One region of the Rahnella sp. BCC 1045 genome, then DNA from elsewhere that is predicted to be linked to it. Evidence: predicted binding sites of a transcription regulator. Region 1 holds the regulator's gene; each other region holds the start of a gene.
The links. The regulator PurR, encoded in region 1, represses purine synthesis genes. The targets are predictions, from matches to a motif close to CANGCAAACGTTTGCNTG.
Positions count from the first base shown of each region.

Region 2: a site for PurR is predicted at 1,709-1,726, ahead of rbsD (D-ribose pyranase). Genes of this name have one in related genera too.
Region 3: a site for PurR is predicted at 3,356-3,373, ahead of purM (phosphoribosylformylglycinamidine cyclo-ligase). Genes of this name have one in related genera too.
Region 4: a site for PurR is predicted at 5,363-5,380, ahead of pyrD (quinone-dependent dihydroorotate dehydrogenase). Genes of this name have one in related genera too.

Region 1 is NZ_JAFMOZ010000135.1:88,430-96,162, forward strand. It holds gene cfa (cyclopropane fatty acyl phospholipid synthase) at 1-711, opposite strand, end outside; gene punC (purine nucleoside transporter PunC) at 1,072-2,283, opposite strand; gene punR (DNA-binding transcriptional activator PunR) at 2,420-3,325, shown strand; gene purR (HTH-type transcriptional repressor PurR) at 3,362-4,387, opposite strand; gene J1782_RS26565 (YnhF family membrane protein) at 4,721-4,810, shown strand; gene J1782_RS17835 (C40 family peptidase) at 4,975-5,877, opposite strand; gene J1782_RS17840 (Grx4 family monothiol glutaredoxin) at 6,341-6,682, shown strand; gene rnt (ribonuclease T) at 6,795-7,478, opposite strand; gene gloA (lactoylglutathione lyase) at 7,615-7,733, opposite strand, start outside.
Region 2 is NZ_JAFMOZ010000126.1:835-8,567, reverse strand. It holds gene kup (low affinity potassium transporter Kup) at 1-1,524, shown strand, start outside; gene rbsD (D-ribose pyranase) at 1,739-2,158, shown strand; gene rbsA (ribose ABC transporter ATP-binding protein RbsA) at 2,166-3,671, shown strand; gene rbsC (ribose ABC transporter permease) at 3,678-4,649, shown strand; gene rbsB (ribose ABC transporter substrate-binding protein RbsB) at 4,673-5,563, shown strand; gene rbsK (ribokinase) at 5,624-6,553, shown strand; gene rbsR (ribose operon transcriptional repressor RbsR) at 6,554-7,564, shown strand; gene J1782_RS12385 (FadR/GntR family transcriptional regulator) at 7,547-7,733, opposite strand, start outside.
Region 3 is NZ_JAFMOZ010000125.1:55,150-62,882, forward strand. It holds gene arsC (arsenate reductase (glutaredoxin)) at 1-141, shown strand, start outside; gene hda (DnaA inactivator Hda) at 205-912, opposite strand; gene uraA (uracil permease) at 1,078-2,370, opposite strand; gene upp (uracil phosphoribosyltransferase) at 2,453-3,079, opposite strand; gene purM (phosphoribosylformylglycinamidine cyclo-ligase) at 3,438-4,475, shown strand; gene purN (phosphoribosylglycinamide formyltransferase) at 4,503-5,141, shown strand; gene speG (spermidine N1-acetyltransferase) at 5,366-5,941, shown strand; gene ppk1 (polyphosphate kinase 1) at 6,246-7,733, shown strand, end outside.
Region 4 is NZ_JAFMOZ010000120.1:46,532-54,264, reverse strand. It holds gene pepN (aminopeptidase N) at 1-736, shown strand, start outside; gene ssuB (aliphatic sulfonates ABC transporter ATP-binding protein) at 816-1,598, opposite strand; gene ssuC (aliphatic sulfonate ABC transporter permease SsuC) at 1,595-2,386, opposite strand; gene ssuD (FMNH2-dependent alkanesulfonate monooxygenase) at 2,398-3,552, opposite strand; gene J1782_RS09890 (sulfonate ABC transporter substrate-binding protein) at 3,610-4,584, opposite strand; gene ssuE (NADPH-dependent FMN reductase) at 4,603-5,184, opposite strand; gene pyrD (quinone-dependent dihydroorotate dehydrogenase) at 5,483-6,493, shown strand; gene J1782_RS09875 (cell division protein ZapC) at 6,690-7,235, shown strand; gene J1782_RS09870 (YcbX family protein) at 7,285-7,733, opposite strand, start outside.

The sequences.
Region 1 (7,733 bases):
CATACCGACGGAAACAACACGGTCGAACTGATCGTTAAGATCGCGGTAATCCTGAAGCAAAATGGTGACGTCCAGGCCTTCGCAGCGTTTCTGGGCCAGCTTTTGTTGCTCGGCAGAAATCGTAACGCCAACTACGCTGACGCCATAATTGCGGGCTGCAAACTCAGATAATCCACCCCAGCCGCAGCCGATATCGAGCAAACGCTGGCCCGGTTTCAGTTGCAGTTTATCGCAGATCATTTTGAGCTTAGCTTCCTGCGCTTCTTCAAGCGTCGTGGCATCTTTCCAGTAGCCGCAGGAATATTGCATATACGGGTCGAGCATCAGGGTAAATAAATCATTGCCCAAATCGTAATGTTCTTTCCCGACGATCCACGCCCGTTTACGGGACTGCAGATTGGTGAGGCGTGCTGCTGCGATACGTAGTGTGTCTTTAAAATGGTGGGGGAGTTTATTTTCCAAACCGGCACGGAGAACGCGCTGGAAAAATATATCAAGGCGCTCGCATTCCCACCAACCATCCATATAACTTTCACCCAGACCCAAAGAACCTTCCTGTAAAACACGCTTGAAGAAGTCAGTGTTTTTTACTTTAAGGTCGAAAGGGCGATTACCGTTAACCTGGATGTCTGCCGTAGCCAGCATTTCACTGACTATCCGATACCACTGATTGTCCTGAATGCTTTGGTCTTCTATACACGATGAACTCATAGCTTCTCCATCACTTTCTCTTCTGACTTATTAACCTGCCGGGAAAAGCAAAGGCTATTTTTGCAGGTCTTTATGAGAACAGACGACTTGCGCCACGTCCGATATTCGACACCAACAGAGGAAATTAGAAGAACGCCTGCACACAAAATGTGGGCAGGAAAATCATCCTTGAAAAACGAACCAGAATAAATAGTGTGACGCGAACCTCGCGCCGACGCTAACTATGTAATAAAAGTATTGTAAAAATGCTATTTTATTGGGTTCAGTTGAGTATAGGCTCGCTGGCTGGCATTCTCAATAGTTAATCACTACGAATGTAAATGTCCATTAAGTGATTGTTACTTAAAGTCATTATCACTATTAGTTTGCATTCCGTGCCTGCTGTTTCTGCACCGGTTCCTGTTCACCGGATTGCACTTCTTCCTGACGCAGTGACAGCCAGCGGCCTAAAACTACCAACAGTAGTGTAGACAGCATCGTGGTGACTGTCGCCATGAGTGGTTGCACAATAAATGCGGAAACCAGCAAACTCGCGAGGAAACATAGACCCAACTGCAGTGTATTTTGCAACGCCGCGGCCTTACCTGTATTAGCAGGAAATGGCATTAATGCATTTGCGACGACAATGGGATAAATCGCGCCATTCACCAAAGCCATCAGGCAGAACGGAATTAACAGACTCACCAGACTCGCATCAGTAAATATAGCCACGCCGAACAAACCCGCCACACTGACGCCATAACCTGCCAGCAGCCACGGCAGGATCTTATTCCCATCCGTTTTGCTGATCAGCACACGACACCCAAAACCGCCCAGAAGGAAAGCAATGGTCTGTGGAACATAGCTCAGGCCAATCACACCCGGCGAATACCCCATGTCGCTGAGAATAAACGGGGAACCGGTCAGCCACGCGAAAAAGCCGGCAGAGCAGGCGGCATAAATCATCACGTTACCGCTGTAAAACCGGGAAGCGAGAAGTTTCGCGAAACCGGTTTTATCAGCAGGAGCATGAACCTCTGGCGCATTTTCGCGCAGTGTGGACGTGGTGATAAGCAAGATAACGGCTACGGCGGTCAGCAGAACGAAAATCGCTTCCCAGTCAAAATGGTTGAGAACCCAGGCGCCCAGCAAAGGTGCCAGAGCAGGGGAAAGCGCAACCAGTGGCATGATGCTGGCAAAGGTTTTTTTAGCAACATCGGCAGAAAAGCGATCTACCACCAGCGCCTGCCAGGTGACGGCGGCGGCACAGACGCCGACAGCTTGCAGGAAACGCAGCGCCAGCAGGGCGCGGACATTCTCAACCCATAGCACGCCCAGACAACCGACGACAAAGAGCGCTAAGCCAATCAGCAATACCGGCTTGCGGCCAATCTTGTCGGACAATGGCCCCCACAACAGCTGACCGATGGCAAAGCCGCCAAGGAAAATACTCAGGCTGGCGCTGATCATGCCCGGGCTGGTCATCAGGCTGCTTTGCATCGCGCTGAAGGCCGGAAGGTACATATCGGTCGCTAAAAAGCCAAGCATGCTCAGCCCGGCAAGATAGAGCATAAATCCAAGTGAGGGTTTCATTATTGTCTCTTTAATTTATTTATTGCAGATGATTTGACGCGGAAATCGTATCGGATGCGGAGTTTAACGCTTTGATAACAGGCTTGTGAAACGCTAATATTTGCAATCTGCTATCAAAAATATTGAAGGCTAAACGATGTGGTCAGAATATGCTCTTGAAGTGGTCGATGCCGTCGCCCGAACAGGCAGTTTTAGCGCTGCCGCGCAGGACTTGCACCGGGTTCCTTCTGCCATCAGCTACACCGTTCGCCAGCTTGAACAATGGCTGGCCGTTCCGTTGTTTGAACGCAGACATCGCGACGTTATTCTGACTCCTGCCGGTAAAGTTTTTGTCGACGAAGCGCGGGTTCTGACAAAAAAAATGATAGCGACCCGCCGCCAGTGTCAGCAGGTCGCCAATGGCTGGCGCGGAGAATTACGGGTTGCCGTTGACCGTATCGTTAAACCTGCGCGGACACGGCGGCTGGTGCTGGATTTCTATCGCCATTTCCCTGATACCGAACTCATCATTCATTCGGAAGTCTTTAACGGTGTCTGGGACGCGCTGGTCGACGGGCGGGCGGATGTCGCCATCGGCGCGACGCGGGCGATCCCCGTCGGTGGACGGTTCAATTTCCGCGATATGGGTTTTATGGACTGGCATTGTGTGGTCAGCGCGCAACATCCGCTGGCCCAGACGCAGGGAATACTGAGTGACGATCAGTTACGGCCTTATCCGGCGCTTTGCCTGGAAGATACATCGCGTACATTGCCGAAACGCGATACCTGGACGCTGGATAACCAGCGGCGGCTGGTGGTTCCCGACTGGACGTGTGCATTGGAATGTCTGAACGAAGGTTTATGTGTTGGCATGATGCCGGTTCACCGCGTGACACCCTTGATTGAACAGCAAAAATTACAGGTACTGTCGCTGGAAAATACCTTTCCGGACAGCCCGTGCTGCCTGACGTGGGATCAGAGCAATCCGTCGCCTTCGCTGGCGTGGCTGCTGGAATACATGGGAGACACGGAAACGATGAACCGGGAATGGTTGCGCGACTGACAAAAAAACGCCTGTGGCACAGGCGTTTATTGAAAGTTAACGGCGGTAATCGCGGTACGGGCCGTCGGCCACGGAACGGCGCTCAACCAGTTTGGGATGCACTTCAATGGTCTGCGACTCTTCGCGTTTGCTGATAATTCTGTCCAGCAGCATGGTAAAGGCCATTTCGCCCAGACGTTCTTTTGGCTGATGAACTGTCGTCAGTGCCGGTGAGAAATAGCGCGCGTTACGCACGTTATCATAGCCAATCACGGAAATATCCTGCGGTACGCGCAGGCCCAGTTCATCGGCGGCACAGATTGCCCCCATCGCCATCACGTCACCGCCACAGAATACAGCCGTCGGGCGGTTTTTCTGCATCAGAATTTTGTGCATGGCCTGATAGCCCGATTCCGGCTCAAAGTCGCCCTGAACGACCCATTCTTCACGAAGAGGAATATTGGCTTCCGTCAGTGCTTTCACAAAGCCCTGGAAACGGCCGCCGCCGGTGTTTCGCGCCAGTTGCCCAGGGATCACGCCGATATCGCGATGACCGCGTTCAATCAGATAACGTCCGGCCATATAGCCGCCTTCAAACGCGTTATCGATAATGCTGTCGGTGAAATTCTTACGCGCTTCGCCCCAGTCCATCACAACCATCGGGATAGAGCGGTATTCTTCAAGCATATTCAGCAATTCGTCCGGATACTCCGCGCACATCACAAGTAAACCGTCGACGCGTTTTTGCGCCAGCATTTGCAGGTAGGCCTGTTGCTTCTCCAGATTATTGTGTGAGTTACACAAAATCAGCGTATAGCCTTTTGAGAAACAGCTGTTCTCCACGGCCTCAATCACTTCGGCGAAGTAGGGCGCTTCACTGGACGTTGCCAGCAGACCGATTGTTTTGGTGTTATTGACCTTCAGGCTACGTGCCACAGCGCTGGGAGAATAGTGCAACTCTTTGATTGCAAGGAGAACCGCGGCTCGGGTTTCTTCGGCGACGAAACGGGTTTTATTGATGACGTGCGACACGGTTGTGGTGGAAACGCCAGCGCGCTTTGCGACATCTTTAATCGTTGCCATGTAAAAAATGACTCCTGTGCTCACGTGTTTCAGCACGTTAGCATTATGTTAATCGTTTGCTTGCGTGGATTTAACTGCTGACTTCGAAAAGGGCAGTGAAATCGTTGGGTGGATTCTTCAGAGTGAGGCGTGAAATGCTCTCGGGTGAAATCGACCGGCACACAGGCGTGGTAACCGACAATTTTCACTTATAATGCAGGAAAGTGGAAGTAAAATTGTCATGAACCTGGTGTCATTCAGCACAAGATTTTCAATGCGAATTATGAGAAAATGCGTTGGCACACATTCAGTGTGGCTATACGAACGCCACAATTTGATCCGTAAGGGGGTTTAATGGACAGCAACCTGAAATTTTCTTTGATCACTACGGTCTGCGCTTTGCTCGTGATTATTGCTTTCAGTTTCACCGCAGTGATGAACTGATTTGCGCGAAAGCCGCAATAAAAAGGGCGATTACCTATAACAGGAATCGCCCTTTTCAATTTTACGCAGTCACCCATTCCGCCGATACTCTTCCCTGCAGAAACTCTTCGTTAAATGCTATTCAATGGCTGATTAGCGAAACTTCAGACTTAACGAATTGTTTATTATCGGATCGTCTTAGGGGTCATTACCCGTCGTGCGCCTACATAATGATCTTGCCAGTAATCGTCACCCAGTGAGGTGATCTTAATGTCTTCGCCGGTGCGCGGTGACTGGATAAACTTCCCGTTTCCTACGTAAACACCGACATGGTCTGCGGCGCCGCGGTTATTAATCCGGAAGAAAACCAGATCGCCGGATTCTAATTCACCCCGTTTGACCGGGGCCGCATCGCGCAAGTGGTACATTTCATTCGCTGTGCGGGGCATTTTAATACGGATCAAATCTTTGTATGCGTAGTAAACCAGTCCGCTGCAATCGAAACCTGTATTCGGTGACGTTCCGCCCCAGCGGTAAGGTTTGCCGACCTGGTGCATCAGCTTGGTCATCGCGGTTTGTTGTGCGTGCTGATAACGTTTCTTGTGTGTTGCGCTGAGCGTTATCGGTTTACTGTCTTCTTCACGTAACTTTTTGCCTTTGCGGTGGCGGCCATACGCTTCTTTTTTACTGGCCTTTTCACTGCTGTTTTTAGCGAGAGAGCGGTTTTTCGTTTCCTTCCCTGCTTTCGCCTCGGCCCGGGTTGTCTTGAGTGTTTTTTCTTTTTTACTCTCGGCCCGCGTCGTTTTTACTGTTTTTTCAGAAGACGTCTTTCGCTTAACCAGTTCGGTGCTTTTGACTTTCTTCTTCGAATTTTTTTCCTGAGTTTTAGGTTCTGAAACCGGCGCGACTTTGGTTTTCTTGCTGGTTTTCGCGGCTGCCGTTTTTCGCTTTCGGCGTTCTTCCGGCGTGACCTGGTTAACATGACTCTTTCGCTGGTCGGCCGCGACACGAGTCTGTGGCGACGCATGAGCCATATTCAGAAACAGCTGGGTAAAGAGCAGCACAAAAAGCGTGAACAGTAAGCGCATAGCTTCGTTACCATGAGTGGTAGGGTTAAACATCAGGGATGTCAGAGTATTGCCTAAAAGAACGAGACAAAAAAGCACGAATTGCCTCGATTCTAGATCATATTGTGAGAAAAAGTTAATAGCTTTTTTTATGTCGAAATAACCGCCATTTTTAGTCAAAAAAATAACCACTTTTCATCATGTTATTATTTAAGTTAAAGAATGGGATTTTGCAAATCTGACATTATCGTGGAACGGCAAAAATGTTATTCTCGATGAATCTTTAAATATGTGAACCTGAACGCAAGCGCAGAAGATTGTTTAGCGAAATGCCAGTATTGAGAAAGACCCCACAAAAATTGGCGTTTTTATCTGGTGGCAGCCATCGTTACAATAGAAAGCATTGTGATTGCACACCGTCTCTGTGTGCTGCGCGTGAAGAGTAATGACCGTGACAGCCTGTACCGGCTTGAGGAAGCAAGAAATGACCACTCCAACGATTGAAAAAATTCAGAAGCAAGTTTCTGAAAACCCGATTCTGCTGTACATGAAAGGTTCTCCAAAACTGCCAAGCTGCGGTTTTTCAGCACAGGCTGTTCAGGCGCTGTCTGCGTGTGGCGAGCGTTTCGCTTACGTTGATATCCTGCAGAACCCGGATATTCGTGCTGAGATGCCAAAATTTGCTAACTGGCCAACGTTCCCGCAGCTGTGGGTTGATGGTGAGCTGGTTGGCGGTTGCGACATCGTGGTTGAGATGTTCCAGCGCGGTGAACTGCAACAGCTGATCAAAGAAACGGCTGAGAAATACAAATCCTCTGAAGAGTAATTCAGGGCGATTCAGAAATACCGGCAGCCTGACCCGGGGTTACCGGTAAAAAAAGAGCGACATTATGTCGCTCTTTTTATTTGTCATTTCGACTGCATGAAAGCCGCGAAAATTATTGCTGATTTTCTTCCGGTGCTTCTTCCACTTCGTTTTCATCCGCAGACAGTGCCAGCGGCCAGCCGCCGAGGCGTTTCCAGCGATTCACCAGCTCGCAAAACAGTTCTGCTGTGCGTTCAGTGTCGTACAGGGCGGAATGCGCCTGACTGCTGTCAAACACGATACCGGCGCTGATACAGGCCTTCGCCAGCACGGTTTGCCCGAGCACCAGCCCGCTTAACGCGGCGGTATCAAAGGTGGCAAACGGATGGAAAGGATTGCGTTTTAGCCCCGCACGTTCGGCAGCGGCCATCAGGAAACTGTGGTCAAAATTGGCGTTATGCGCCACGATAATCGCCCTGTTACAGTTCTGTTCTTTCATCCCTTTGCGGATAACTTTGAAAATCTCGTGCAGCGCTTCGTATTCACTGACCGCACCACGCAACGGGTTGGTCGGATCAATACCGTTGAAAGCCAGCGCTTCCGGCACCAGCACCGAGCCTTCGAAAGGCTCAACGTGGAAGTGTACGGTCTCGTCGCTTTGCAGCCAGCCGTCCTCATCCATTTTCAGCGTGATCGCGGCAATTTCCAGCAGGGCATCAGTTTTGGCATTAAATCCGGCGGTTTCCACATCAATCACCACGGGATAAAAACCACGAAAACGACCTTTCAGGGCGTTAATGTCACTATTCTCGGCCATTAGCTTCTTAATCTTCATCGAATTCAGCGCGCATTATGACAAATTTTGTCACCCGTTACAGGGGCACGGAGAAATTGGCAATAAAAAAGGGCGCATCAGCGCCCCTGTCAGCGGTTAAGGCCATTATTGCAAAGGATTAATTTCCCAGACCCTGACCGGCATGTTTTGATTCGATCAATTCAATTTTGTAGCCATCCGGATCTTCCACGAACGCGATGATGGTTGAACCGCCTTTAACCGGGCCCGCTTCACGCG
Region 2 (7,733 bases), on a different contig from region 1:
GAAGTGGTGATCACGCCGGCTATTTCCGTTCTTTCCGCGATGGAAGGTCTTGAAATCGCAGCACCTTCACTCGATCCCTATATTGTCCCTCTTTCTATTACTGTCCTGACGTTGCTTTTCGTTATTCAGAAGCACGGTACCGGCATCGTGGGCAAACTCTTTGCGCCAGTCATGTTGCTGTGGTTCCTGACGCTGGCGGTGCTCGGTGTGAACAGCATCATGCAGAACCCGGAAGTGCTGCGCGCCATGAACCCGATGTGGGCGGTTAACTTCTTTATCGAGCACAAGTCGTTTTCCTTCCTGGCACTCGGCGCGGTCGTTCTGTCGATTACCGGTGTGGAAGCGCTGTATGCCGATATGGGCCACTTCGGGAAATTCCCTATCCGTCTGGCCTGGTTCACCGTCGTGCTGCCTTCTCTGGTGCTGAACTATTTCGGTCAGGGCGCGTTGCTGCTGAAAAACCCGGAGTCGATCAAAAACCCGTTCTTTCTGCTTGCACCTGACTGGGCGCTGATTCCTTTACTGATTCTGGCGACGCTGGCAACCATTATCGCGTCCCAGGCCGTTATCTCCGGTGTGTTCTCCCTGACCCGTCAGGCTGTGCGTCTGGGCTATTTGCCGCCGATGCGTATTATCCACACCTCAGAAATGGAAGCGGGTCAGATCTACATCCCTGCGATTAACTGGCTGCTGTATTTCGCGGTGGTTATCGTGATCGCCAGCTTCGAGCATTCGAGCAATCTGGCGGCGGCGTACGGTATCGCCGTGACCGGTACGATGGTGCTGACCAGTATTCTTTCCTGCACGGTGGCGCTCAAAAACTGGCACTGGAAACCGTTTCTGGTTGGGATTTTGTTGATCGGTCTGCTGTTTATGGATATCCCGCTGTTTGCCGCGAACGCCACGAAACTGTTCTCCGGTGGCTGGTTGCCGCTGACGCTCGGCCTGTGCATGTTTATCGTCATGACCACCTGGAAAAGCGAGCGCTTCCGCCTTATGCGCCGCATGAACGAACACGGCAATTCTCTGGAAGCGATGATCGCGTCCCTGGAAAAATCCCCGCCGGTTCGTGTTCCGGGCACGGCGGTATATATGTCGCGCGCCATCAACGTGATCCCGTTTGCGCTGCTGCATAACCTCAAACACAACAAAGTGTTGCATGAGCGTGTTGTCCTGCTGACGTTGCGAACGGAAGATGCGCCTTATGTGCATAACGTCCGGCGCGTCACCATTGAGCAGCTTTCGCCGACATTCTGGCGCGTGGTGGCGAGTTATGGATTTAAAGAAACGCCGAATGTGGAAGAAGTCTTCCACCGCTGTGGTCTGGAAGGATTGCCGTGCCGGATGATGGAAACCTCGTTCTTTATGTCGCACGAATCGCTGATCCTGACCAAGCGCCCGTGGTATCTCTACTTCCGTGGCAAACTCTTTATGGCGCTTAGCCGTAACGCATTGCGGGCACCGGATCAGTTTGAAATTCCGCCGAACCGCGTGATCGAACTCGGTACACAGGTAGAAATTTAACGCTTTTTTCTGCCGCTCACAGGGTGCCTTCGGGTGCCCTGTTTTATTTCTTCACCCCCTTTAATAATCACCAAACTCAAATTTCTGCGTGGTTTCTGAATCATTCAGCGAAACGTTTCGACGCTGATCACAATTCCATCACATCTTCGTTGCCTTGCCCGCTGAGTCTCATAAACTCATCCGTGAGCGAAACGTTTCGCTGTAGGAGTACACAATGAAGAAGTCACCGCTGTTAAATGCCGAAATCTCAAATGTTATTGCCCGGTTAGGTCACACCGATCAGCTGGTTATTGGCGATGCCGGACTTCCGGTGCCAGCAGCTTGCCAACGCATCGATCTGGCGCTAACTCAGGGAGTGCCCACCTTTTTACAAGTCTTAGAGGTAGTGACACACGAGATGCAGGTTGAGCGGGCTATCCTCGCAGAGGAAATCCTCACTAAAAATCCTCAACTCCATGAAGCGTTACTCGCCCGATTGACACAACTCGAACAACACCAGGGAAACACCATTGCTTTGGATTACGTCAGTCATGAGGCATTCAAAGCGCAAAGCGAAAAAAGTCGGGCTGTGATCCGCAGCGGGGAATGTTCGCCCTACGCGAACATTATTCTGTGTGCCGGCGTAACCTTCTGAGGTCTTTATGCAACCTTTGCTGCAACTGACAGGCATTGATAAAGCCTTTCCTGGCGTGAAAGCACTCTCCGGCGCGGCGCTCAGCGTCTATCCGGGACGTGTGATGGCGCTGGTGGGAGAAAACGGCGCGGGCAAGTCCACCATGATGAAAGTGCTGACCGGCATCTACCAGAAAGATGCCGGCTCAGTACATTTTCTCGGTAAGGAAGCGGCGTTTAATGGCCCGAAAGCTTCTCAGGAAGCCGGAATTGGGATCATCCATCAGGAATTAAACCTGATCCCACAGCTGACCATCGCTGAAAACATCTTTCTGGGCCGGGAGTTTGTGAACGGTTTTGGCCGCATTAACTGGAAAAAGATGTATGCCGAAGCCGATAAACTGCTGGCACGCCTGAACTTGCGCTACAAAAGCAATCGTCTGGTGGGCGAATTATCAATTGGCGACCAGCAGATGGTCGAAATTGCCAAGGTGCTGAGCTTTGAGTCCAAAGTCATCATCATGGATGAACCGACGGATGCCCTGACCGACACCGAAACTGCCTCTTTATTTAGCGTGATCCGCGAGCTGAAAGCTGCGGGTTGTGGCGTGGTGTATATCTCTCACCGTATGAAAGAAATCTTCGAAATCTGTGATGACGTGACCGTATTCCGTGACGGTCAGTTTATCGCAGAGCGTCCGGTCAGTTCGCTGGAAGAAGACTCGCTGATTGAAATGATGGTCGGTCGCCGCCTCGAAGAACAGTACCCGCGTATTAATCATCAGCGCGGTGCGCTGCGTCTGCAGGTACGTGATGTCAGCGGGCCGGGTGTGGATAACGTCAGTTTTGATCTGCACAGCGGTGAAATTCTCGGGATTTCCGGTTTGATGGGCGCAGGCCGTACCGAACTGATGAAAATTCTCTACGGCGCGTTGCCGCGTAAAAGTGGCTATGTGTCGCTTGATGGGCGCGAAGTCGTCACCCATTCACCGCAGGACGGGCTGGCGAACGGCATCGTTTATATCTCTGAAGACCGTAAGCGTGATGGTTTAGTGCTGGGCATGTCTGTGAAAGAAAATATGTCGCTGACCGCTTTGCGTTATTTCAGCCACGGCGGCGGACGACTCAAACATGCGGAAGAACAGCAAGCCGTCGGCGACTTTATCCGCCTCTTCAATATTAAAACGCCATCAATGATGCAGACCATTGGCCTGCTTTCCGGGGGTAATCAGCAAAAAGTGGCGATTGCCCGCGGATTAATGACACGGCCAAAAGTCCTGATCCTGGACGAACCGACGCGCGGCGTTGACGTGGGTGCCAAAAAAGAGATTTACCAGCTTATAAACCAGTTCAAGCGCGAAGGGCTGAGCATCATTTTGGTTTCCTCAGAAATGCCGGAAGTGATCGGCATGAGTGACCGGATTTTGGTGATGCATGAAGGTCATTTAAGCGGTGAATTCCCGATAGAACAGGCTACGCAAGAAGTGTTGATGGCAGCCGCTGTCGGCAAGCAATACGGCGTGACGCAGGAGTAATCAGATATGAGTTCTCAGACATTGCCAGCCAAAAAGCGCTGGATCAGTAAAGAGTGGTTGTTGGAGCAAAAGTCTCTGATTGCACTGCTGGTGTTGATTGCCGTGGTTTCTTCCATGAGCCCGAATTTCTTCACGCTCAATAACCTGTTTAACATCCTTCAGCAAACGTCGGTTAACGCCATTATGGCGGTCGGTATGACGCTGGTGATCCTCACTTCCGGCATTGATTTATCCGTCGGATCTCTGCTGGCGCTGACCGGCGCGGTGGCGGCTTCAATTGTCGGGCTGGAAGTGAATGCTTTAGTCGCAGTGGCGGGCGCGCTGGCGCTGGGTGCAGGTGTCGGCGCTGTCACGGGTTTGATTGTCGCTAAAGGCAAGGTGCAGGCGTTTATCGCCACGCTGGTCATGATGTTACTGCTGCGCGGTATCACGATGGTTTATACCAACGGCAGCCCGATCAGCACCGGTTTTAACGATGTGGCAGACGTATTCGGCTGGTTTGGTATCGGACGTCCGCTGGGCATTCCGACGCCGGTCTGGCTGATGGCCGTCGTGTTTATTGCCGCCTGGTACATGCTCCATCACACACGCTTGGGGCGTTATATCTACGCGCTGGGCGGTAATGAATCCGCGACGCGTCTGTCAGGTATCAGCGTCGATAAAGTCAAAATTATCGTCTACTCCCTGTGCGGATTGCTGGCGGCTCTGGCCAGTATCATCGAAGTGGCGCGTCTGTCTTCTGCGCAGCCTAACGCAGGTACCGGTTACGAGCTGGATGCCATTGCCGCTGTGGTATTAGGGGGAACCAGCCTCTCTGGCGGGAAAGGACGTATTGTAGGCACCCTGATCGGTGCTTTGATCCTTGGCTTCCTGAATAACGGTTTGAACTTATTAGGTGTTTCTTCCTACTACCAGATGATCGTAAAAGCAGTCGTCATTCTGCTGGCGGTTCTGGTGGATAACAAAAGCAACAAATAAACTCTCCTACAGGACTTATGACCATGAATATGAAAAAACTGGCTGTCTGGGTTTCCGCCGCAGCGATCACCGCTTCTTTCAGTGCTAACGTTCTGGCGAAAGATACCATTGCGCTGGTCGTTTCTACTCTGAACAACCCGTTCTTCGTTTCTATGAAAGACGGCGCGCAAAAAGAAGCCGATAAACTGGGCTACAACCTGGTAGTGCTTGATTCTCAGAACAACCCGGCGAAAGAGCTGGCGAACGTGCAAGACCTGACCGTTCGCGGCACCAAGCTGATGCTGATCAACCCGACGGATTCTGACGCGGTAGGTAACGCCGTAGCGATGGCCAACCAGGCTAAAATCCCGGTGATCACCCTTGACCGTCAGGCGACCAAGGGCGTTGTCGCCAGCCACGTGGCTTCTGATAACGCCTTTGGCGGCCAGATGGCCGGTGATTACATTGCTAAGAAACTGGGCGATAACGCGAAAGTTATCGAACTGGAAGGGATTGCCGGGACGTCTGTTGCCCGCGAACGTGGTAAAGGTTTCGCAGAAGCCGCTCAAAAACACCACTTCCAGATCCTGGCCAGCCAGCCTGCTGACTTCGACCGTACCAAAGGTCTGAACGTTATGCAAAACCTGCTGACTGCGCATCAGGACGTGCAGGCGGTCTTTGCTCAGAATGATGAAATGGCACTCGGCGCATTGCGTGCCCTGCAGACTGCCGGTAAAACTGACGTGCTGGTTGTCGGTTTCGACGGCACAGAAGACGGCATCAAAGCGGTCAACGGCGGCAAAATGGGCGCTACTGTGGCACAGCGTCCTGAACAAATCGGCGTAATCGGCGTCCAAACCGCAGACAAAGTGCTGAAAGGCGAAAAAGTTCCGGCGGTTATCCCTGTTGATTTGAAACTGGTTGCTCAGCCGTAATATTGACGCTGTATCTGCGTGCCTCCTTACGGGGGCGCTATTTAACTCAGGGAGCAACACGTGAAGACAGGCAAACTGGTGGTTCTCGGCAGTATCAATGCCGACCATATTTTGAATATCAACCATTTCCCGCAACCGGGTGAAACCGTAATCGGTAAGCAATACACCGTGGCTTTCGGCGGCAAAGGTGCAAACCAGGCGGTCGCCGCCGGTCGCAGTGGCGCTGATATTTCATTTATTGCCTGTGTCGGTGATGACGATATTGGCGAGCGTGTTCGCAAGCAGCTGGCGAGTGACCACATTAATACGCAACCTATCGAAGCTATCAAAGAGACAACCACCGGCGTAGCGCTGATTTTTGTGAATGCGGAAGGTGAGAATGTCATTGGTATCGATGCGGGGGCAAACAAAGCCGTCACGCCTGACTATCTTGAGCGTTACAAACAAAACGTAATCGGCGCTTCAGCCTTGCTGATGCAGTTGGAATCTCCCCTGGAAACGGTTATTGCAGCGGCGAAGCTGGCTAAAGACAATGACACGCAGGTTATCCTTAATCCGGCACCGGCCTGTAAACTGCCTGATGAATTGCTGGCGCGGGTGGATATGATCACCCCAAACGAAACCGAAGCCGAAAAGCTGACGGGGATTAAAGTCGAAAATAACGATGACGCCACACGCGCCGCCCGCGTACTGCATGATAAGGGTATCGCGACGGTCATTATTACGATGGGAAGTAAAGGTGTTTGGCTTAGCCAGAACGGTGAAGGCAAGCAGGTTGCCGGGTTCCGCGTGAAAGCTGTGGATACCATCGCCGCCGGTGATACCTTCAACGGTGCATTAGTCACGGCTTTGCTTGAAGGCAAAGCCATGGACAGCGCCGTGCGTTTCGCCCATGCCGCTGCCGCGATAGCCGTAACACGTCCTGGCGCGCAGCCCTCGGTTCCGTGGCGTAAAGAAATCGACGATTTTCTTGCACAACAGGAGGCCTGATTGGCCACCATGAAAGATGTCGCCCGCCTTGCGGGCGTTTCAACCTCTACAGTCTCTCATGTCATCAATAAAAATCGCTTTGTCAGCGAATCCATTGCCGACAAAGTGAATGCCGCTGTTGAACAACTTAACTATGCCCCTTCCGCGTTAGCCCGAAGCCTTAAACTCAATCAAACCCGCACCATCGGAATGTTGCTGACCGCCAGCAGTAACCCGTTTTATTCCGAAGTTGTTCGTGGCGTTGAACGCAGTTGCTATGAACGCGGTTATAGTCTGATCCTCTGTAACACCGACGGGGACGCAGAACGCATGAACCGCAGCCTGGAAACGCTTTTGCAAAAGCGCGTCGACGGGTTACTGATCATGTGTACTGAAAACCACCGGCCTTCGAAAGAAGCTATCAGCCGTTATCCGTCATTACCCATTGTGATGATGGACTGGTCGCCTTTCGATGGTGCCATCGACATCATTCAGGATAACGCGCTGCTGGGTGGAGAAATGGCGACGGACTATTTAATCCGTCATGGATATAGCCGCATTGCCTGCATCACCGGCCCGCTGGACAAAACGACGGCGCAGGAACGGCTGAACGGATATCGTCAGGCCATGAAAAAAGCCGGGCTGGAGATCCCGCCGGGTTATGAAGTCAGCAGTGACTTTGAATTTGGCGGCGGTCTGGTGGCGATGGAGCAGTTGCTTATGTTGCCCGAACCGCCTCATGCCGTTTTTGCCAGCAATGATGCGATGGCCGTGGGCATCTATCAGGCACTTTATCAGCGCGGATTACGCGTGCCCGATGAAGTCGCTGTCGTAGGATACGATGACATTCAGTTGGCGCAATATCTGATGCCTCCGCTAACCACCATCCATCAGCCCAAAGACTCGCTGGGCGAACTGGCCGTCGATGCATTATTACATCGTCTGCAAGAGCCTGAATCAGAGCCTCAGGTTTTAGTGCTGACGCCGGAACTGGTTGTACGCCAGTCCGTGGGATCACTCATCAGCAAGTAACAGACGGTGGCATTCCTGTAATGCGGCTTTCGCATTGCCTGCAAGGATTGCGTCCGTCAGGCGCTGATGATGTTCCAGCCTGATAACTTCATTCTCCGTGATGGCCCGGAAATAACTCTGGTAGACAGAACTGAACAAATTCGAAAATGAAGTCAGGAAAGGGTTTTTT
Region 3 (7,733 bases), on a different contig from region 1:
CTGGCCGATAAAAACCTGAGTGAAGCTCAGCTTTTGCAGGCGATGGTGGAAAACCCGAAACTGATTGAACGTCCGATTGTGATCGCCAACGGCAAAGCGCGTTTAGGCCGGCCTCCGGAACAGGTGAAAGAGATTTTGTAATTCCCCGCGTCAAATTCGGGTTCGCCACACGAACCCGGATCTTCTCCGATTTACAACCCTGATTTACAGCCCCAGAATTTCTTTCACAAACGGGATCGTGAGTTTCCGCTGCGCCGTGATGGACGCGCGATCGAGCTGATCCAACGTCATGAACAATGTCCGCATTTCGCGATCCAGGCGTTTTAACAGGAAACGCCCCACGTCTTCCGGCAATTCAAAACCGCGCAGCTTGGCGCGCAACTGTAATGCCTGAAGTTTTTCATCATCGGAAAGCGGCTGGAGTTTGTAGATTTGCCCCCAGTCGAGACGGGAAGCGAGATCCGGCAGGCTGAGATTCAGCTGACGCGGAGGACGATCGCCGGTAATAAAGAGGCGCGTGCGACCGGTTTCGAGAATGCGGTTATAAAGATGGAAAACGGCCGCTTCCCATTCATCATCTCCGGCAATCCCTTCGATGTTATCAATACAAACCAGCGCCAGATGCTCCATGCCGTCCAGCACTTCAGGGACGAAATAAGCGCGCTTGTCTAAAGGCACATAACCCACGGCTTCACCGCGTTGCGATAATTCGGCGCAGGCTGCGTGTAAAAGATGGCTGCGGCCACCACCTTCGCGGGACCAAAAATAGATATACGTGCCGTGTTCCTGATGCAATGCGGTCTGAATCGCAGAAAGCAGAGAAGAGTTTTCCCCCGGATGAAAACTGGCAAAAGTCTCATCATCGGGCAGATAAAGTGGCAGGGAAAGCTGTGCCGGCGTATTCAGAAGCACCTCAACCAAAGCGGTATGAAGACCGCAGATGTTGTCACGTCAATAAAAGGAACTGCCGAATTCTAGCAAGGATCCGCGGTGAAATGAACTGTGCCCGGTGCAACCGCTTGCGATCCGAGCACCTGACCGGTTGCGCGCTGGCAAACCGGTCAGAAATGATCACCCTCAGACTGAAGGATTTTCCCTCTCGTCATCGATATCAATGATCTGTTCTTCGCCGCGGAAAATCTCGATCACTTTGAACAACAGACTCAGGAAGATACCCACGATCGTGGCCAGCGCCATGCCTTTCAGCTCCGCCGCACCGATGTGGATCTTCGCGCCGCTGACGCCGATGATGAGGATCACCGCCGTCAGGATCAGGTTCTGTGCCTTGTTGTAATCGACTTTAGATTCAATCAGTACGCGGATACCGGATGCGCCAATCACGCCATACAACAGCAAGGAAACGCCGCCCATTACCGGAACCGGAACGGCCTGAATTGCCGCCGCCAGTTTCCCGATACAGGAAAGCAGGATCGCCAGAATCGCCGCACCACCAATCACCCAGGTGCTGTAAACCTTGGTGATCGCCATCACGCCGATATTTTCGCCGTATGTGGTATTGGGAGTAGAACCGAAGAAACCGGACAACACGGTAGAAAGGCCGTTAGCCAGCATCGAACGGTGCAGGCCCGGATCACGCAGCAAATCTTTTTTCACGATGTTCGCCGTCACGACTAAATGCCCGACATGCTCGGCAATAACCACCAGCGCCGCAGGCAAAATGGTCAGGATCGCTACCCATTCGAAACGCGGTGTGTAGAAAGTTGGCAGAGCAAACCAGTGCGCGTTTTCAATCGCAGAAACATCCACAACGCCCATAAAGAAGGACAGCGCATAACCTACCAGCACGCCGATGAGGATCGGGATAATCGCCAGGAAACCGCGAAAGAGCACGGAACCAAGGATCGTCACCGACAGCGTCACCAGAGAGATGATGATCGTTTTGGAATCCACCGGTACGCCGTCAGCCGGCAGCAAACCGGCCATATTGGCAGCCACACCGGCCAGCTCCAGCCCGATGACGGCAACGATTGCGCCCATCGCTGCGGGCGGGAACATCACGTTAATCCAGCCAATCCCGGCTTTCTTAACAATCAGCGCCACCAGGCAGAACAGTAAACCGCAGGCAATAAATCCGCCCAGCGCCACTTCATACCCCATCGGCAACAGCAACAGCACCGGTGAAATGAACGCGAAGCTTGAACCCAGATACGCCGGTATTTTCCCTTTACAGACAAATAAATACAGCAAAGTCCCTATGCCATTGAACAGCAGCACCGTTGCCGGGTTAATTTTGAACAGAATGGGAACCAGAACGGTGGCACCAAACATGGCAAACAGATGCTGGAAACTCAGGGGGATTGTCTGCAGTAAAGGCGGACGCTCACTTACCCCGATGACACGACGGGTCATGGATGTGATCCTCTTAAAGTGTGGTGTTGTGTTATGTGTTTTAAAAACCAAAAAAAAGCCGACTCATGAGTCGGCTTAACGCTTACTTCGTACCAAATATCTTGTCGCCCGCATCGCCGAGCCCCGGCATGATGTAGCCCTTTTCGTTGAGTCCCTGATCCACCGAGGCGGTGTAGAGCTCGACGTCCGGGTGCGCAGCTTCGAGAGCGGCGATCCCTTCCGGTGCCGCCACCAGCACCAGAACTTTAATGCTCTGGCAGCCCGCTTTTTTCAGCAGGTCGATGGTTGCGATCATGGAACCGCCGGTTGCCAGCATCGGGTCAACCACCAGCGCCAGACGTTCTTCGATGTTAGAAACCAGCTTCTGGAAATACGGCACAGGCTTCAGGGTTTCTTCATCACGGTACACACCCACCACGCTGATACGCGCGCTCGGGACGTGTTCCAGTACGCCTTCCATCATGCCCAGACCGGCACGCAGAATTGGCACAACGGTAATTTTCTTGCCCTTGATCTGGTCGATTTCAACCGGACCACACCAGCCTTCGATAGTGACTTTTTCAGTTTCTAAATCGGCAGTCGCTTCATACGTCAGAAGACTACCCACCTCAGAAGCCAGTTCGCGAAAACGTTTTGTGCTGATGTCATTTTCACGCATCAGGCCCAGCTTGTGTTTCACCAGCGGGTGTTTCACCTCGACGATCTTCATTGTTTATTCTCCTAAGGTGGTTGGGCTGCAAAAAAAAATCGCGAGATTATAACGCCATTTTTTTTGAACGCCACTGCCAATTGCCTGATCCGGATCAACATATCCTTCGTCAGTCTAACTGCTGCGGTGTTGGCTGCACTTTCTCACCCGAATCACTGACTCATGTCAGCTCATCGGGATTCGTGCGTTTGCCGCCTTGCTGCAATCAGACTGACTTTGGATAAGCTCTCTCATTGGCTTCTAAAATCAGTATAGATAGACACAGTCAATAAGGCGCTCGCAAACGTTTGCTTCCACTGTTAGAATTGCCGCGCATTATTTTTCAACCACCAACCCAAACCGCCGTGGGGACTTCGCAGTGACCGACAAAACCTCTCTCAGCTATAAAGACGCAGGCGTAGATATCGATGCCGGTAACGCATTGGTAGACCGCATTAAAGGTGTAGTAAAACAGACCCGTCGCCCGGAAGTTATGGGTGGATTGGGCGGTTTTGGTGCTCTCTGCGCGCTGCCGCAAAAATATCGTGAACCCGTGCTGGTTTCGGGTACCGACGGCGTTGGCACCAAGCTGCGTCTGGCGATGGATTTAAAACGCCACGATACCATCGGTATCGACCTGGTCGCGATGTGCGTCAACGATTTGATCGTTCAGGGCGCTGAACCGCTGTTCTTCCTCGATTACTACGCCACCGGCAAACTGGATGTCGACACTGCCGCCAGCGTGATCACCGGTATTGCAGAAGGCTGTAAACAGTCTGGCTGTGCGTTAGTTGGCGGCGAAACCGCTGAAATGCCGGGGATGTACCACGGCGAAGATTACGACGTCGCGGGCTTCTGCGTCGGCGTGGTGGAAAAATCAGAAATTATCGACGGCAGCAAAGTAGCTGACGGCGACGTGCTGATCGGCCTGGCCGCCAGTGGCCCGCATTCCAACGGCTACTCGCTGGTGCGCAAAATTCTGGAAGTCAGCAAAACCAATCCGGAAACCACCGTTCTGGCAGGCAAATCGCTGGCCGACCATCTGCTGGCACCGACCAAAATTTACGTGAAATCGATCCTGAATCTGATCGAAAACGTCGAGGTGCACGGTATCGTCCACCTGACCGGCGGCGGCTTCTGGGAAAATATTCCGCGCGTTCTTCCTGAAAATACTCAGGTCATCATTGATGAATCAAGCTGGCAGTGGCCGGATGTCTTTACCTGGCTGCAAACCGCCGGCAACGTCAGCCGTCACGAAATGTACCGTACCTTCAACTGTGGCGTTGGCATGCTGGTTGCACTTCCGGCTGAGCTGGCTGAACAGGCGATTGCTTTACTGAACGATAATGGCGAAAAAGCGTGGAAAATTGGCTACATTAAAGCCTCTGACTCCGCTGAACGTGTTGTCATCCAGTAATTCAACTCACTGAAGACAGGTATAGAAATGAAAAGGATTGTGGTTCTGGTATCGGGCGAGGGAAGCAATTTACAGGCCCTGATCGATGCCTGCCAGCAGGGAAGGATCAACGCAGAAATCTGCGCTGTTTTCAGCAACAAATCCGCCGCTTACGGGCTTGAAAGAGCCCGTACTGCCCACATTCCGGCGCATGCGCTGGATGTCAAAGCCTACGAAGATCGCGCCGCGTTTGATGTCGCACTGGCCGATGCCATCGACACGTTCCGGCCCGATCTGGTGGTACTCGCCGGGTATATGCGTATCCTCACCGCAGAATTCGTTCAGCGCTTTGCCGGACGGATGATCAACATCCACCCTTCCCTGTTGCCGAAATATCCGGGTCTTCACACTCACCGCCAGGCGATTGAAAATCAGGATACCGAGCACGGCACATCGGTGCATTTTGTCACTGAGCAGCTCGATGGTGGCCCTGTCATATTGCAGGCGAAAGTCCCGGTGTTTACCGAAGACACTGAAGAAGAGCTGGTGGCGCGTGTGCAAACGCAGGAACACAGCATTTATCCGCTGGTGGTCAGCTGGTTTGTTGAAGGACGTTTGTCCTTGCAAAACGGACAGGCGCTACTGGATAATAATCCACTGCCTGAACAGGGTTACGCGGCGGATTAATCTGCTTAAGCGCGATGATTTCACTATAAACCGGCCTCGTGCCGGTTTTTTATTTTCTGTCATTTGACACTTGTTTACATTTCACCCGATATAATGCCCATCCCGGCGCACGTTTAAACGTCGTTTGTGCGCCGACCTTCATCTGAAACACGGTTGTTTCAGATCTCATATTCACGAAGGTTACCTCAGGTAAAACGGCTTTTTGATTTTTTGAGGAACACCCCATGTTTAGCAATAACAGCGTCAGATTACGTCCACTGGAAAAGGATGACCTGTCGTTTGTTCACCGTCTTGATAATAACGCCAGCATCATGCGTTACTGGTTTGAAGAGCCTTACGAGGCGTTCGTCGAACTGACAGATCTCTATAACAAACATATTCATGACCAAAGCGAGCGTCGCTTTATTATTGAATTCCAGGGCGGGCCGGTCGGATTAGTCGAACTGGTCGAAATTAATCATATTCACCGCCGCGCGGAATTTCAGATAATCATCGACCCGCAGCATCAGGGTAAAGGCTTTGCCGGTGATGCCGTCCGTCTGGCCATGGATTATGCCTTCTCCGTTCTGAACCTCTATAAGCTGTATTTAATCGTCGACAAAGAAAATAAAAAGGCGATTCATATTTACAGCAAACTCGGATTTGAACTTGAAGGCGAACTGAAGCAGGAATTCTTTGTGAACGGCGAATATCGCAGCGCCATCCGCATGTGTATTTTCCAGCCTCAGTTCCTGGCGAAATATAAAACTAAGCCTGTTCAGGTCAAACCTGAATCTCTTATTGGTGCCAGCGCCGTCTGATTTCGCATAAATACCTTACCGGTGAGGGCGACAACGCCTTCACCGGTAAGACTTTTCCCGCTTTTGATCCTCATTTATTCCCCCTGCATAAACTCTCCTTAATTCATCCCCTGTAGTGTTGGACTTTCCTGTCAATCTTTCGCAATATTGGTAGTAGACACTAGGCCCTCTCACAAAAGGCTTCCTGTTGCGCCCGGCTTTGAAACAGACGGGTAACATGAAGATCACGTTGAGCTAAATTGCAGTGTTTTTCAGGCGATTTGCCTGTATGGGCCAGGTTGTAAGCCAAATGAACGGAGTGAAAATGGGTCAGGAAAAGCTTTATATCGAGAAAGAACTAAGCTGGCTGTCCTTCAATGAGCGCGTGTTGCAGGAAGCGGCAGACAAAAGTAATCCCCTGATCGAAAGGATGCGTTTTTTAGGGATTTACTCCAATAATCTGGATGAGTTTTATAAAGTCCGCTTTGCTGATTTAAAACGGCGGATCCTCATCAGTGAGGAACAGGGTTTTCTTGGCGCGTCCCGTCATTTGCTGAAAAAAATTCAGGCAAAAGTGCTTCGCATTGATCAGGAATTTGACAGTCTCTACAACGATTTACTGCTGGAAATGGCACGTAATCAAATTTTCCTGATTAACGAGCGTCAGGTGTCGGAAAACCAGCAAGCCTGGTTGCGTCAGTATTTCAAACATCAGCTGCGCCAGCACATTACGCCGATCCTCATTAATCACGACACCAATCTGGTGCAATTCCTCAAAGACGATTACACCTATCTGGCGGTAGAAATTATCCGCGGCGAAGAGATTCACTACGCCCTGCTGGAAATCCCGTCCGATAAAGTTCCGCGTTTCGTTAACCTGCCACCGGAAGCGCCGCGCCGCCGCAAGCCGATGATCCTGCTGGATAACATTCTGCGTTATTGCCTCGACGACATTTTCAAAGGCTTCTTCGATTACGATGCGCTGAATGCCTATTCGATGAAAATGACCCGCGACGCCGAATACGATCTGGTCACAGAAATGGAATCCAGCCTGCTGGAACTCATGTCATCGAGCCTGAAACAGCGTCTGACCGCTGAGCCGGTGCGTTTTGTCTATCAGCGCGACATGCCGGATGAAATGGTGGAATTGCTGCGCGGCAAGCTCGGTATTTCCAACTACGATTCTGTGATTGCCGGTGGCCGTTACCACAACTTTAAAGATTTCATTGGTTTCCCAAACGTCGGCAAAGCCAATCTGGTCAACCGCCCTCTGCCACGCCTGCGTCATTTGTGGTTCGATAAATTCCGTAACGGCTTTGCCGCCATTCGTGAACAGGACGTGTTGCTGTATTACCCATACCACACGTTTGAGCACGTTCTCGAACTGTTGCGCCAGGCATCGTTTGATCCGAACGTTTTATCGATAAAAATCAATATTTACCGCGTGGCAAAAGACTCACGCATTATTGAATCGATGATCCACGCCGCGCATAACGGCAAGAAAGTGACGGTTGTTGTTGAGTTGCAGGCGCGTTTCGATGAAGAAGCTAACATTCACTGGGCGAAACGTCTGACGGAAGCCGGTGTACACGTTATTTTCTCTGCGCCGGGTCTGAAAATTCACGCAAAACTCTTTCTTATCTCGCGCCGCGAAGGCGATGAAATTGTCCGCTATGCTCATATTGGGACCGGTAACTTTAACGAGAAAACCGCGCGGCTTTATACCGACTATTCGCTGCTGACCGCTGATGCGCGTATCACCAACGAAGTCCGTCGCGTCTTCAACTTTATTGAAAACCCTTACCGCCCGGTT
Region 4 (7,733 bases), on a different contig from region 1:
ACTGTTTGAGATCATCGATCCGGAAGCCATCAGCGCTGTTCACGATGCCATTACCCGCTGCCTGGCAACGGAAATGGCCGATGAATTCCTGGCGGTTTATAACGCCAATCGTCTGCCTGCGTATCGTGTTGTGCATGAAGATATCGGTAAACGTTCACTGCGTAATACCTGCCTGCATTATCTGGCTTTTGCGGATGTTACTCTGGCGGATCAGCAGGTTAAAACCCAGTTTGAGCAGGCCGATAACATGACCGACTCACTGGCCGCAATGGCCGCCGCCGTGTCCGCGCAATTGCCTTGTCGCGAAACGCTGTTAGCCGCTTACGACGAGCGCTGGCATCACGATGGCCTGGTTATGGATAAATGGTTTATCCAGCAGGCGACCAGCCCGGCGGCCGATGTGTTGCAGAAAGTACGTTCACTGCTCAACCACCGTTCATTCAGCATGGGCAACCCGAACCGCGTCCGTTCACTGATTGGTGCGTTCGCGTCGGCTAACCCTTCTGCATTCCACGCCGCAGATGGCAGCGGTTATCAGTTCCTGACCGAAATGCTGACCGATCTGAACACGCGTAACCCGCAGGTTGCCGCACGTATGATTGAGCCGCTGATCCGTCTGAAACGTTATGATGCTGGCCGTCAGTCGCAGATGCGTAAGGCACTGGAACAGCTGAAAGGGCTGGAAAATCTGTCCGGTGATTTGTTCGAGAAAATCACCAAAGCGTTAGATGCGTAACTAACCGCAGAAACGCAGTAAGACAAAAGGGCGATGGAAACATCGCCCTTTTTACATGTTGAGATGACGGGACTTTCCGTTAACTCTGCGCGCGTTTCGCTTCCTGCGGAACGTTCTGCGCTGGCTGTGGCGTCAGCACGCGTTCCAGCACTTCCGCTTCCAGCTCAGCCAGACGGGCAGATCCTTTGCGGCGCGGGCGTGGCAAATCAATGGTTAAATCCATGCCAATTTGCCCCTGGTCGATAAGGATCACGCGATCCGCGACCGTGACTGCTTCGCTGACATCATGTGTCACCAGTAAAACGGTGAAATCATGCTGCTGCCATAAACGTTCTATCAGGCTTTGCATTTCAATACGCGTCAGCGCATCGAGCGCACCCAGCGGTTCGTCCAGCAAAAGCAAACGGGGGCGGTGGATCAGCGCCCGTGCCAGCGCCACGCGTTGCTTTTGTCCGCCGGATAACGCCGAAGGCCATTCGTCGGCGCGGTCGGCCAGCCCGACTTCTTCCAGCGCTGCCCGCGCGGCTTCACGCCATTGACCTTTCAAACCCAGCCCGACGTTATCAATCACCTTTTTCCATGGCAGCAGGCGGTCATCCTGAAACATCAGCCGTGTATCTTCCCGAACTTCACTCAACGGCGCACTGGCGCTGAGCAGCTCGCCTTGCGTGGTTTTTTCCAGCCCTGCGAGCAGGCGCAGCAGGGTACTTTTCCCGCAACCGCTGCGGCCAACAACGGCCACAAACTGGCCGGGTGGAATACGCAGATTGATATCATTCAGTACGGCGCGGTTGCCGTATTTTTTCGTGATGCCGGATAAGGTGACCGGCGTGCCTTGCCCGATACGTGCAGGTGCGCTCATGCGGCGTCTCCTTGTTTTTTCTGATAGGCCGGGTGCCAGCGTAGCCAGACACTTTCCAACTGGCGGGCCAGCACATCGGCCAGTTTGCCGAGGATGGCGTACAACACAATGGCCACAACCACGACGTCAGTTTGTAAAAACTCGCGGGCGTTCATCGCCAGATACCCGATGCCTGAATTAGCCGAAATGGTTTCCGCGACGATCAGCGTCAGCCACATAAAGCCCAGCGCAAAACGAACGCCGACCATAATCGACGGCAGCGCGCCCGGTAAAACCACCTGAATAAACAGCGGGAAACCGGATAAACCGTAGCTGCGCGACATTTCCAGCAAACCGCGGTCAATGTTGCGGATGCCGTGATAAGTATTGAGATAAATCGGAAACAGCGTGCCCAGCGCCACCAGGAAAATCTTGGCGGATTCATCGATGCCGAACCACAAAATCACCAGCGGGATCAGGGCCAGATGCGGAATGTTACGCAGCATCTGGAGCGAGCTGTCGAGCAGACGTTCGCCCCAGCGTGAAAGCCCGGTGATAAAGCCGAGCAGTAAACCCAGACTGCCGCCGATGGCAAAACCGGTCAGCGCGCGGAAGGTGCTGATCTTCAGGTTCTGCCAGAGATCGCCGCTTTTGGCCAGTGTCCAGAAGGCTTCCACCACCGCGCTCGGTGCCGGAAGTATGCGGTTAGACAACCAGCCAGCTTCAACCGCCAGCTGCCAGCCGCCGATCAGGACAACCGGAACGACCCAGGGCGCGGCGCGGTTCAGCCAGCGTTGTGATCTCGTCATCTTTATTCTCCTTAATGCTGGCTGGCGGCACGTTTATTCGCAAAATCGTGCGCCACAAGTTCACCGCGCGGCAAAATGGCTTTTTTCACGGTTTGATCGTCTTCGTGTTTTGCCAGATCCAGATGCGGGAACAGCAGCTCACTGACGCGGTACGCTTCTTCCAGATGCGGATAACCGGAGAAAATAAAGGTATCGATGCCCAGATCGGCATATTCCTGCATGCGGGCCGCAACGGTCGGGCCGTCGCCGACCAGCGCCGTGCCGGCTCCGGTGCGCACCAGACCAATGCCTGCCCACAGGTTCGGGTAGATTTCCAGTTTGTTGCGATCGCCGCCGTGCAGGGCGGCCATGCGGTGCTGACCGACGGAATCAGTTTTCGCAAATGCGGCCTGCGCACGCTGAATAGTTTCGTCATCCACGTTGGCAATCAGCTTGTCGGCGGCGCGCCAGGCCTCTTCGTTTGTTTCGCGGACAATCACGTGCAGACGAATACCGAAACGCACGGTACGGCCTTTCGCTGCGGCTTTCGCACGGACCTGCTCGATTTTTTCTTTCACCAGTGCCGGCGGTTCACCCCAGGTGAGATAAAGTTCAACCTGCTCAGCGGCCAGATCCTGCGCTTCGTCAGAAGAACCGCCAAAATACAGCGGCGGACGGGGGTACTGAACCGGCGGGTGCATCAGGCTCGCCCCTTTCACCTGAATGTGTTTGCCTTCGTAATCCACGGTTTCCCCTTCCAGCACACGACGCCAGATACGGGTAAATTCGGCGGACGCTTCGTAGCGTTCCTTGTGATTGAGGTGCAAACCTTCGGCAGCCAGTTCGGTGGGATCACCGCCTGTCACCAGATTAAACAGCGCACGACCGCCGGAAAGCCGGTCCAGCGTGGCGGCCTGACGGGCAGCCAGCGTCGGAGAAATAATCCCCGGACGCAGCGCGACCAGAAATTTCAGACGCTGAGTCACCGAAATCAGTGAGGCGGCCACCAGCCATGAGTCTTCACATGAACGGCCCGTTGGCAGCAATACACCGCCAAAACCCAGGCGGTCGGCGGCCTGTGCGATCTGCTGAAGATAGCCGTGATCGACTACTCGCGCGCCTTCTTCAGTGCCTAAATAACGGCCATCGCCGTGGGTAGGTAAGAACCAAAATACGTTCAGACTCATGTTGTTTTTCCTCTCAATTCGTCACGGGTGCCGCTCAGCGGGCGGCTCAATGAGTGATCAGTTAGCCTGTACAGCGGGCTTCCAGATGCGATCTTTAATCTCAACAGGTTTTGGCAAAATATGGTTTTCATAGAACAAATCGGCGGTTTGCTGTTGGCGTTTTTCCGTTTCAGCACTGACCGGTGTGATTGGCATATCCGGCAGATGATCGAGATAAGACGCCACGACTTTATCCGGCAGCCCCATCGACTGGGAAAGCAGTGTGATGCTTTGCGCACGGTCGGTTTTCGTCAGCGCATTCGCCTGCGTTAACACGTCCAGAACGGCGCTGATAAATTGCGGATTCGCTTCGGTATATTTTTTCGGTGCCAGATAGAAAGAACCGGTCTGGTGCAGCGTGGAACCGTCGGTCAGGACGCGAACATCGCCCTGAACTTCAGCGGCGGAATAGTATGGGTCCCAGATAGCCCAGGCATCGACGTCATGCTGCTGGAAAGCCGCGCGGGCGTCAGCAGGCGTCAGATAAACCGGCTGGATATCGGTGAATTTCAGCCCGGCCTGTTGCAGCGCACGAAGCAGTAAATTGTGCGAACTGGAGCCTTTTTGGAAAGCCACTTTATGTCCTTTCAGGTCCGCGACAGTTTTAATCGGGCTGTTGCTGTCGACCAGAATAACTTCAGCTTTCGGCTTCGGCGGTTCAGAACCGATATACAGCAAATCCGCGCCCGCGGCCTGCGCGAACAGCGGTGGCAAATCACCGGTTCCGCCCAAATCAATGCTGCCAACGTTCAGTGCTTCCAGGATCTGCGGCCCTGCAGGAAATTCCACCCAGCTGATTTTGGTGTCCGGGAAACGCTTTTCCAGTAACTGATGAGATTTCGCCAGCACCAGGCCGACGGATCCTTTCTGGTAGGCGATGCGTAACTGTGCGGGATCTTTTTCCTGCGCAAGCGCCGCACCGCTTAGCGTCAGGCTGGTCAGCAGCCCGGCAATAGCTGGCAGGCGGCGTAATAAAGAGAAGGATGCTGGCATGGTTAATTCCTTTTAAAGTTAAACGCGTAATGCCTGAGCAGAAAGGGACGCGACTGACGGCGCCAGCGGGCGGCGGCGGCTGAGTGCCAGATAGAAGTTCTCCAGCGATTCCGTCAGACGCTCTTCAAGTGCGGGATCAAGCTTCGCCGGGTAACTCTGGTAATCGGTGATCAGGCTGTCATCGGCGAAAACGCCCTGCAAAACTTCCTGGGCCTTGAGCGACGCCAGTACCGGTTTGAGCGCGTAATCCACGGCGAGCATGTGGCCAATCGAACCGGCGGTGGCCAGCGGCAGTACAACTTTATGGTCGAGCGCGCGTTCCGGCAGCAAATCCAGCAATGTTTTCAGTGCACCGGAAAACGAGGCCTTATAGACCGGCGTTGCCACGATCAATCCATCGGCGCTTGCCAGTTCAGCAGTCAGCTGTTTGAGCTGCGGGCTGGCGAAATTTGCGAAAAGCAGGTCGTCAGCGGAAAAATCCTGAATCGTATAGGTGAAAACCTCGACGCCGCGGCTTGCCAGCCACTGATGGCTGAGCGCCAGCAGGGAGGAAGAACGTGAAGGTTGTCGCGGGCTACCTGCGATTGTTATAACGCGCATCTCTCTTCCTTATAACAAAAAGTAATAGAACCATTATTTTCTTTAACAAAGTGGAGTAAACGTAACAGGGGGACGCTGCGCACCGGAAATCTCAATTTTGGCTATGAATAGTTTGAAAACGGATAAAGCAGGGATGAAGCGGGCGCGGGGGGAATAAAAGTAAAATTAAGGTAAATAAAAAGTAATCGTTTGCGTACGGAAACAATTATTGTGCCAATCCGCTGGTTATCGTTTCCAATTGCCTGACGCTTAGTCGATAATACCGCCCCGTCTAGCCACCGGGAATCCAGGAGTCTCCATGTATTATCCTTTTGTCAGGAAAGCACTGTTTCAGCTCGATCCAGAACGCGCCCACGAGTTAACCTTCCGCCAGTTAAGCCGCATCTCCGGCACCCCACTTGAGTTTTTAATTCGTCAGTCCGTTCCGGCCAAACCGGTGACCTGCATGGGATTAACTTTTAAGAACCCGCTGGGGCTGGCTGCTGGCCTGGATAAAGACGGCGAATGTATTGATGCACTCGGCGCAATGGGATTTGGTTTTGTGGAAGTGGGAACCGTGACGCCGCGCGCGCAGGCGGGTAATGATAAGCCACGTTTATTCCGCATCGTTGAGGCAGAAGGCCTGATTAACCGCATGGGTTTCAATAACCACGGCGTGGATAATCTGGTGAATAACGTCAAAAAATCCCATTTTGACGGCATCCTGGGGATTAATATCGGCAAGAATAAAGATACGCCGGTCGAGCAGGGTAAAGATGATTATCTGACCTGTATGGAAAAGGTATATCCGTACGCGGGTTATATTGCGGTGAATATTTCTTCACCAAACACGCCGGGATTACGTTCACTGCAATACGGCGAAGCGCTGGATGATTTACTGGCGGCGATTAAAAATAAGCAGCTTGAACTTCAGCAACGTCATCAGAAATATGTGCCGATTGCTGTGAAGATCGCGCCGGATCTTTCTGAGGAAGAATTGATCCAAATAGCCGACAGTCTGGTGCGTCATAATATGGATGGTGTGATTGCGACTAACACGACGCTCGATCGTAAACTGATCCAGGGCCTTAATAATTGTGATCAGGTAGGCGGACTAAGCGGTCGCCCGCTGCAACTGCGCAGCACAGAAATTATCCGTATGCTGTCAAATGAATTACAAGGTCGTCTGCCTGTTATTGGCGTCGGTGGCATTGATTCTCTGACGGCAGCGCGTGAAAAAATGGCAGCCGGTGCATCATTAATTCAAATCTATTCCGGATTTATCTTCCGCGGACCAGGTTTGATCAAAGATATTGTTACCCACCTCTGATATTTTTCATCCTTAAGGCGAGTCAGGGGTTTATTTATTAACCCGGCTCGTCTATATTTTGTCCACTGACCATTATTCAGGCTCAGGATTTGTCTGATACCCGTTCGTAATAAAAAATTCTATTCTTATCGGATCAGGTAACAATAGAACATCACGAACAAACAGGCAGAGGGCATCGCGCAAACAGGATGACGAAATGAAAATCAAACCAGATGATAATTGGCGTTGGTATTTTGATACTGAACATGACCGGCTTATGTTGGATCTCGCTAATGGCATGATTTTCCGTTCCCGATTCCCCGCTAAAATGTTAACGCCGGATGCGTTCGGCGATATGTCATTTTGTGTCGATGATGCGGCGCTGTATTTTGATTTCGAAGAACAGTGCAAACATATTCGCCTGGCCGCCGAGCAGCGCGCCGAATTAGTATTAAATGCATTAGTCGCCTTTCGCTTTTTAAAACCGCTGATGCCTAAGAGCTGGCATTTCAGTCAGCAACATCGTCCTTTCCAGCCAGCAAACGGTCAGCTTGCGCAGGTGCAGGTAATGGAAAGTGGTGAGCAGGCGACATTACTGGTGGTTGAGTCCGGCGATAACGCCAGTCTGTGCCTGCTGGCGCAGGAACGTCTGACAGTGGCAGGGCGCGGGATGGTGTTAGGTGATGCGATCAAAGTGATGCATGACCGGCTGATGCCAGCGGCATTCCGGGTAGACAGCGATGTCTACGATCAGGCAGTTTAAGTTCTTTAATTCCGGTTTAAACTGCCTGACTCAGCATTAACTGCGTTTTCTAGCCGATGATAATATCTGAGGCCGGAATACAGCTGCACGACAATATCATTCCGTCTTTGCCCACTGCGCTTTCTTTCAGCGGCGAAACTTTTCCCTCTCGTAATGTCATTTTGCAGGCACCACATATTCCAGCACGACACGAATATGGGATCCGTAATCCCTGCAATTCCAGTTGTTCGAGCAAAATCTGTTGATTATTCCCGGTAAACTGCGTGCCCTGATAATTGATGGTCACGTCCTGCGCAGTGCTTTTCGGTGCGTCGACGTTTTCAACCACTTCACCTGCGCCGTAAGGCCGCGGTGGTTTGGTGGCCAGCACCTCAACGCTGTCGCCCGCGCGGATCACACCGGTATTTCGCGCAATCATATTCTGGCCGAAATCCACGTCGCCATCGCTGGCAGTACGGTAGCCCTGCAAGGTCTTCAGCGGTTCGCCCCGCGGATGTT